Regions from separate parts of the Devosia sp. FJ2-5-3 genome, predicted to be linked through region 2. Evidence: riboswitches for the same ligand, from Rfam matches in the RefSeq annotation. Region 2 holds a riboswitch; the other holds the start of a gene.
What was found. Region 2 has a riboswitch for cobalamin ahead of nrdH (glutaredoxin-like protein NrdH). Riboswitches for the same ligand answer to the same signal wherever they lie in the genome.
Positions count from the first base shown of each region.

Region 1: another riboswitch for cobalamin. It lies ahead of N0P34_RS16525 (CbtB-domain containing protein); the one in region 2 lies ahead of nrdH (glutaredoxin-like protein NrdH).

Region 1 covers NZ_CP104007.1:3,430,544-3,434,124, reverse strand. The annotation lists gene N0P34_RS16540 (DMT family protein) at 12-368, opposite strand; gene N0P34_RS16535 (DUF2164 domain-containing protein) at 440-691, opposite strand; gene N0P34_RS16530 (hypothetical protein) at 796-1,446, shown strand; cobalamin riboswitch at 1,467-1,684, shown strand; gene N0P34_RS16525 (CbtB-domain containing protein) at 1,706-1,888, shown strand; gene N0P34_RS16520 (CbtA family protein) at 1,920-2,654, shown strand; gene cobW (cobalamin biosynthesis protein CobW) at 2,651-3,581, shown strand, end outside.
Region 2 covers NZ_CP104007.1:2,477,032-2,480,612, forward strand. The annotation lists gene nrdE (class 1b ribonucleoside-diphosphate reductase subunit alpha) at 1-1,404, opposite strand, end outside; gene nrdI (class Ib ribonucleoside-diphosphate reductase assembly flavoprotein NrdI) at 1,401-1,799, opposite strand; gene nrdH (glutaredoxin-like protein NrdH) at 1,812-2,033, opposite strand; cobalamin riboswitch at 2,131-2,349, opposite strand; gene N0P34_RS11995 (VOC family protein) at 2,431-2,808, opposite strand; gene N0P34_RS12000 (MarR family transcriptional regulator) at 2,869-3,318, shown strand; gene N0P34_RS12005 (EVE domain-containing protein) at 3,315-3,581, shown strand, end outside.

The sequences.
Region 1 (3,581 bases), 950 kb from region 2:
GAACGGGGTCGCTACTTCAGCGGCCCCTTGAAAATGAAGAAGGCGCCAAGCGCGATCAGCCCGAACCCGATCCCGTGGTTCCACGTCAGTTTTTCGCCGAGATAGAACACCGCAAAGAGCACGAAGACCGAGAGGGAAATCACCTCCTGGATGGTCTTGAGCTCTGCCCCCGAATAGACGCCATAGCCGATCCGGTTGGCCGGCACCGCCAGCCAATATTCGAAAAACGCAATGCCCCAGCTGATCAGCACCACCACCCACAGCGTCGCGCCGGGGAATTTGAGGTGCCCATACCAGGCAAAGGTCATGAACAGATTGGACGCAATCAGCAGCCCGATCGGGGCCAGCGTGGCAATATTGAAGCCCAAGGCTTCCTCCTCAAGACGAGACAGCCTGCTTTAGCTGCGAAGTTCAATCGGCGGAAGTGGGTGCTTTCTGCTCAGCGCGCCTTGGTTGGCTGCTCGAGCGAAAAGATATCGTCGCTGACGTCGTCGATCTTCTTGCGCACCAGTGCCTGCGCGTCGTGCAGGCCGCGATTGTAGTAATAAGCGCCCATCTTGTCGGCGAAGAACTGCATCAGCATCTCGGCGGGAATGGCGCCGATCGACTGGTCGAGCTCGACACGAAAATAGTCCTGGATTTCGGCGACGATGGCCTTGGTTTCGTCGCGGTCGAATTTGATCGGCTTCATCGCAAAATCCTTCTTTTCAGCCAGCCTTTCATACGCTGAGTCGGAGATTGCGGGCCGTCTTTGCTTGCGACACAATGGCCGCATCCAGGGGGAGATTGATCATTATGCCTGTCCGCATCGGACTTTTGGCGCTGAGCGCCGTTCTCATTGCCGTCCTGCCCTCTGCCGCCAAGGACAAGGTAGAATCCGCTCCGGCCGAGCAATTCCTCTGCGAAGGCCTTTTTGGTGCCGACACCACCGAGGCGCGTCTCCGCGCGCATTTTGGCGCCGACAATGTGGTCACCGGCACCATCTATGGCCCGGAAGGCATTGAGATGCTCGGCACGACCATTTATCCCGACGACCCCGCGCGCAAGATGGAAATCCTATGGGCCGATGAGGAAAACCTCGCTTTTCCCAACAACATCGACCTTTCGCCCAGCCACATCGCTCCGGGCGGGGTTCAGGTGGGCATGAGCATAGACGACGTGGAAGCTCTCAATGGCCAGTCGTTCAAGCTGGGCGGCTTCTGGTGGGATTATGGCGGCTATGCCTGGATCGAAGCCGGCAATCTCCTTGAGCGGGATCCCCTTTGCCATGTCAGCTATCGCTTCTCGCCCGCCGATGACTATCCCGAAACCATCGACACCACTTCGGTTGCAGGTGACACCACCCTTGATTCCGACCTGCCGCTGCTCGACGAGATCGGCACGCGCGTCACCAATGTCAGCGTCGGTTATCCCTGGCCCGATCACATAGCCCTGCCTGAATATTGACCCCGCGCCCTCCAAGGGCGTACAGGTGATCCCGTGACGGTTCCCCGCGTGCAAGGGCACAAGGGGATCAAAAGGGAACACGGTGCGGCGTACCCATAAGGGACCAATTCCGTGGCTGCCCCCGCAACTGTAAGCGGTGCGCCCCCTCATTTCGCCACTGGTGCCCGCGGGCACCGGGAAGGCGAGGGGGCTTTATCCACCGCCAGCCAGGAGACCTGCCGACACACGCCGATCAATCCTGCGCACGGAGGGTGCCTGCATGACCACGACCACTGTTTCCTCTTCCCCGTCTTCTCTCTCGCTGTCCCAGCGCCTCATGGCCGGGCTTCTCGCCCTGTTCCTGGGTATGACGCTCCTGGTTGGCACCGGCTTTGCCGGCGATTATCGCCTGCACAATGGTGCTCACGACACGCGTCACGCCATGGGCTTCCCCTGCCACTAAGGCGGGCGCTACCAAGCTTCAGAGAGAAAAAATGTTCCGCAATCTGTTTTTCGCTGCGCTTGTCGCAGCGCTTTGTGCTGGCCTCGTCACGTCCGCATTCCAGGCCTGGCGCGTCACCCCGCTGATCTTTGCCGCCGAGGCGTTCGAGGGCGGCGAAGTAGATCATCATCACGAGGAAGAGGCCGGCGACGCGACCGCAGCAGCTGTTCCGGCCCATTCACACGACGAAGATGAGTGGATGCCCCAGGACGGCTTCGAGCGCACCGCCTATACTGTCCTCGCCAATTTCCTCATGGCCGCCGGCTATGCGCTGATCATCGGCGCGGTTTCGGTCGTCTTCAACCTGCCCATCACATTCGCCAATGGCGTCCTCTGGGGGCTGGGTGGCTTTGCCGCCTTTACCCTCGCGCCCGCTCTCGGCCTGCCGCCCGGCATGCCGGGCATGCCCGTTGCCGACACGCTTGCCCGTCAGCTCTGGTGGGCCGGCGCGGCCATCTCGACCGGCGCGGCGCTGGTGCTTGCGGCAAAAATCCGCGCGCCCTGGGCGCTGGCCGTCGCAGTCGCGCTGATCATCCTGCCCCATCTCATTCAGGCGCCGGTCGCGCCCGATGAGCCCACGAGCGTTCCCCCGCGCATGACGGCCGAATTCGTCTCCGCCGTCATCTTCAACGGCGCCCTGTTCTGGGTGGCCCTCGGCCTCGCCTTCGGCCGCATCAATGATTATCTCGCCGCTCGCGTCGGCGTTCGCACTGGAGCCCTCGCATGACCACCAAGATCCCCACCACTGTCATTACCGGCTTTCTCGGTGCCGGCAAGACCACGCTTGTGCGCCACATGCTGGCCCATGCCCCCAAGGGCAAGCGCATCGCGCTGATCATCAATGAGTTCGGCGATCTCGGTGTCGACAAGGATATCCTCGCCGGTTGCGGCGACGAGACCTGCCGCGAAGAGGATATGGTCGAGCTTTCCAACGGCTGCATCTGCTGCACCGTGGCCGATGAGTTCATTCCCACCATGCAGGCCCTCCTGGCCCGCCCCGACAAGTTCGATCACATCATCATCGAAACCTCGGGCCTCGCTCTGCCGCAGCCGCTGATCCGCGCCTTCAACTGGCCCGAGATCAAGGCCCAGGTCACCATTGATGGCGTCGTCACCGTCGCCGACGCGGCCGCGCTTGCCGAGGGCCGTTTCGCCTCCGACGAAGCCGCCGTCGATGCCCAGCGCCGCCAGGACGAAATGCTCGATCACGAAACCCCGCTGGGCGAACTCTTCGAAGATCAGCTCTCGGCCGCCGACATGATCATCATCAACAAGACTGATCTTGTTGATCCCGCAATGCTCGAAAAGGTGGAAGCCAATATCCGCGCCGAGCTGCGCCCCGGCGTCGGTATCGTCCGCGCCGCCAATGGCCATGTCGACATCACCGCGCTGCTCGGCATGGGCATGGGCTCGGAAGACGACATCGCCAACCGCCCCAGCCATCACGAGCTTGAGCACGGCGGGGAGACCCACGAGCACGACGATTTCGACAGCTTCTCGATCCACCTGCCCGCCATCGAGGGCAAGGACCAGCTGCTCGCCATCATCGCCGACACGATCAAGGCCCACGATGTGCTGCGCCTCAAAGGCTTTGCCGCTGTTCCCGGCGCCGCCGCGCGTCTGGCCATCCAGGCCGTCGGCCCCCGCGTTACGG
Region 2 (3,581 bases):
ATCGGCATTGCCCGCCGCGACCGAGGGCACTGAGGCAATATCGCTCATGTCCGAAACCGCGGTCAGCCCGCGAATGGCCGTCTCGATCGTGTGGCCGAAGTCCGGCGAATCCATCGCTGCGGCAATATTGAGCGAGCCGAGATTGCACGAGATGTCCTTGCCCATCTTCGTGTAGCTCAGGTCGTCGCCGAATTCGCTGGCTTCGCTGACCTGCAGGATCTCCGAGCAGAGGTTGGACATGCTGATGCGGCCGGCGATCGGGTTCGCCTTGTTCACACTGTCCTCGAACATGATGTAGGGATAGCCGCTCTCGAACTGGATCTCGGCGAGGATCTGGAAGAACTCGCGCGCCTTGATCTTCTTCTTCCTGATCCGGCCGTCCTCGACCATTTCCCGGTATTTTTCCGTCACCGAAATCTCGGTCATGGGTACGCCATAGACCTTCTCGATGTCATAGGGCGAGAACAGGTACATATCCTCGTTGTCCCTGGCCAATTCGAAGGTGATGTCGGGGATGACGACGCCCAGAGACAGCGTCTTGATGCGGATCTTCTCGTCGGCGTTTTCGCGCTTGGTGTCGAGGAAGCGAAGGATATCGGGGTGATGGGCGTGGAGGTACACCGCGCCGGCCCCCTGACGCGCGCCAAGCTGATTGGCATAGGAGAAGCTGTCTTCGAGCAGCTTCATGACCGGCAGCACGCCTGACGACTGGTTTTCGATCTGCTTGATGGGGGCGCCCATCTCGCGGATGTTGGTGAGGCTCAGCGCCACCCCGCCGCCCCGCTTGGACAATTGCAGCGCCGAATTGATCGAGCGGCCGATCGACTCCATATTGTCTTCGACGCGCAACAGGAAGCACGACACCAGCTCGCCGCGCTGCTGCTTGCCGGCATTGAGAAAGGTCGGTGTCGCCGGCTGGAAACGGCCGGCCATGATTTCGTCCACGAGATCGCGGGCGAGTTTTTCCTCGCCGCGGGCCAGCGCCATCGCCACCATGCAGACGCGGTCCTCATAACGCTCGAGATAGCGCTTCCCGTCGAAGGTCTTGAGCGTATAGCTGGTGTAGTATTTGAACGCGCCGAGGAATGTCGGGAAGCGGAACTTCTTGTCATAGGCGTGGTCGAACAGGTCGCGCTTGAAGTTGAAGCTGTACTGATCGAGCACGGACTGCTCGTAATAGCCCTCGGCGACGAGATATTCGAGCTTCTCTCGCAAATTGTGGAAGAACACGGTGTTCTGGTTCACATGCTGCAGGAAATACTGGTGCGCCGCCTGCTTGTCCTTGTCGAACTGGATGTGCCCCTCATCGTCATAGAGGTTGAGCATGGCATTGAGCGCATGGAAATCCAGCGTCTGGTCGTGCCCTTTGGTGGCGGGGCGTTCTTCGGTGCGGTCTAGTGTCAGGGCGTCCAAAACCGTTCGAGTCCTTCTTTGACAGTGGCGACATCCTCATCGGTTCCGAGCAGTTCGAAACGATAGAGGAGAGGCACGGAGCATTTCTGCGCGACGACAGTGCCGGCCCGGCAGAAATCTGCGCCGAAATTGGTATTGCCCGCCGCGATGACGCCGCGGATCAGGCTGCGATTGGCTTCCACATTGAGGAAGCGGATGACCGGCTTGGGCACGGCTCCCTTGCCGCCATTGCCGCCATAGCTTGGCAACAGCAACACGAAGGGTTCGCTCACCAGAGGCGGCTCACTTGCCGCATCCACCGGCAGGCGCAGGCCGGCAAGGCCCAGCTTTTGAAAGAAGCGATGGGTAGTGCCGGATGTGCTTGAATAGTAGACGAGGATGCCCACCGGCCGCCTCGATCAGCTCAAGGCGCCGATCATGTCAGGGCGAAATCCGGCCCAGTGCCGCTCACCGGCGACAACGACCGGCACCTGGCGATAACCCAGGCCTTCGACCAGGGCATAGGCGTCGGCATCCTGGGAAATGTCCACAAGCGTGTAAGCGATCCCCTTACGGTCGAGAGCGCGGGTCGTGGCAGTGCACTGGACACAGGCGGGCTTGCTGTAAACGGTAATGGGCATCGAATTTTCCTCGGCAAACAAATCTGATGGCGAGGCAAAGCAGGAAAAACGCGCAGCAAAACGCAGCTGCTCGTTCGCCTGACCGGGCACCCCGCCGGTGGACGTATCTGTTCGAGGCAGGTCTCCTGGCTTGCGGGTCGCGATTCTATCCCGGCCTTCCCAGGTCGCGGACCCAGTGGCACAAAAAAGGAGAAGAACTCACCGCTTACAGTTGCGGGGGCAGCTTCGGCATTGTTGAGACACAGGGCCTCAACGCACCGAATTCCCATCTTAGCCTCCGAGCAGCCTCGGAGGAACCTTGAACACTACATATAGTAGAGGATGCCACCTTCGTGTCAATATGAAGGTCTGATCGCAGTGCGGATTTGGTTCTTGCGAAATTCGAGTGCCCGGAAAATCAGGCGATTCGAGCCGAGGCAGTGTGGAAGGTGAGCGCGTAGCCATCGGGATCGTTGGCCACAAAAAACCGGCCGAACGGGCCGTCATTGACCGGGCTCAAGATCGTGCCGCCGCGCTCGACGACTTGGTCGTGAAAGGCGTCGGCATCCTCGCAGGCGATCCACAGTACCATACCTGTTCCGAGCGGACCGCTTTCGGCCAGGGGCCGCAGCGGTTCGCGCAGCGCCAGCGCGATCGGCTTGGTCGTGAAGACGACCGCGCCGGGCGGATTTCGCTCCTGTGCCGAAAAACCGAAAACGTTCTTGTAGAACGCGGCGGATGCCGCGAGATCGCGCACCTGCAAGGCAATGAAGGAAGGTCCGATCGGCATTGTCATATTCTGTTCTCCGGCCTATTATCAGGTTCCTTACATCTATATCAGGCACCTGATATGTCAATGCGCAAGATGACCCCATCGAGTGGGGAGGCCTGGATCGGCTACAGTTTGAAAATCACCCAGCATCGACTGCGCCAGCGCCTCGAAGCCCAGCTGGCTGGCACAGGCGTGACGGCGGCGCAAAATGCAGTTCTGCTGGCCATAGGCCACAATCCGCAGATATCGAATGCCTCGCTGGCGCGCGCGGCCTTCGTGACACCCCAATCCATGCTGGGCATGCTCGTTACCCTTGAGCGGGATGGTTTCATCCTGCGCACTCCCCATCCCGAGCATGGCCGGATCATCATGTCGGAGCTGACGGAAAAGGGGAAAGCCGCCGCTGAGGCCGGCGCGGTGGCGTCTGAGACGGTGGAGCGGCAGATGCTGGCCGGGCTGACGAAAGACGAGGCAAAACTGCTGGGTGAACTTCTTCACCGCTGCGCCGAGGCGCTTGAGGGGAAAGAAAAATGACCTTCTGGCTGGGCGTTGCATCGGCCGAACATGCCCGCGCCGGGCGCGATGGCGGCTTTGCCCAACTCGGTCATGGCAAGCACATTGCTGTAAAATCGCTCAAAAAGGGCGACTGGATCGTCTATTACTGCCCCCGCGAGGGCATAAGCGATGGTGCCGTGGTTCAGGCGTTTCTCACCATCGGCCAGGTTACGTCGGATGCGCCCTATCGCGCCGCGCAGGCCATGGATTTCAATCCGTTTCGCGTCGATGTCGATTATCTT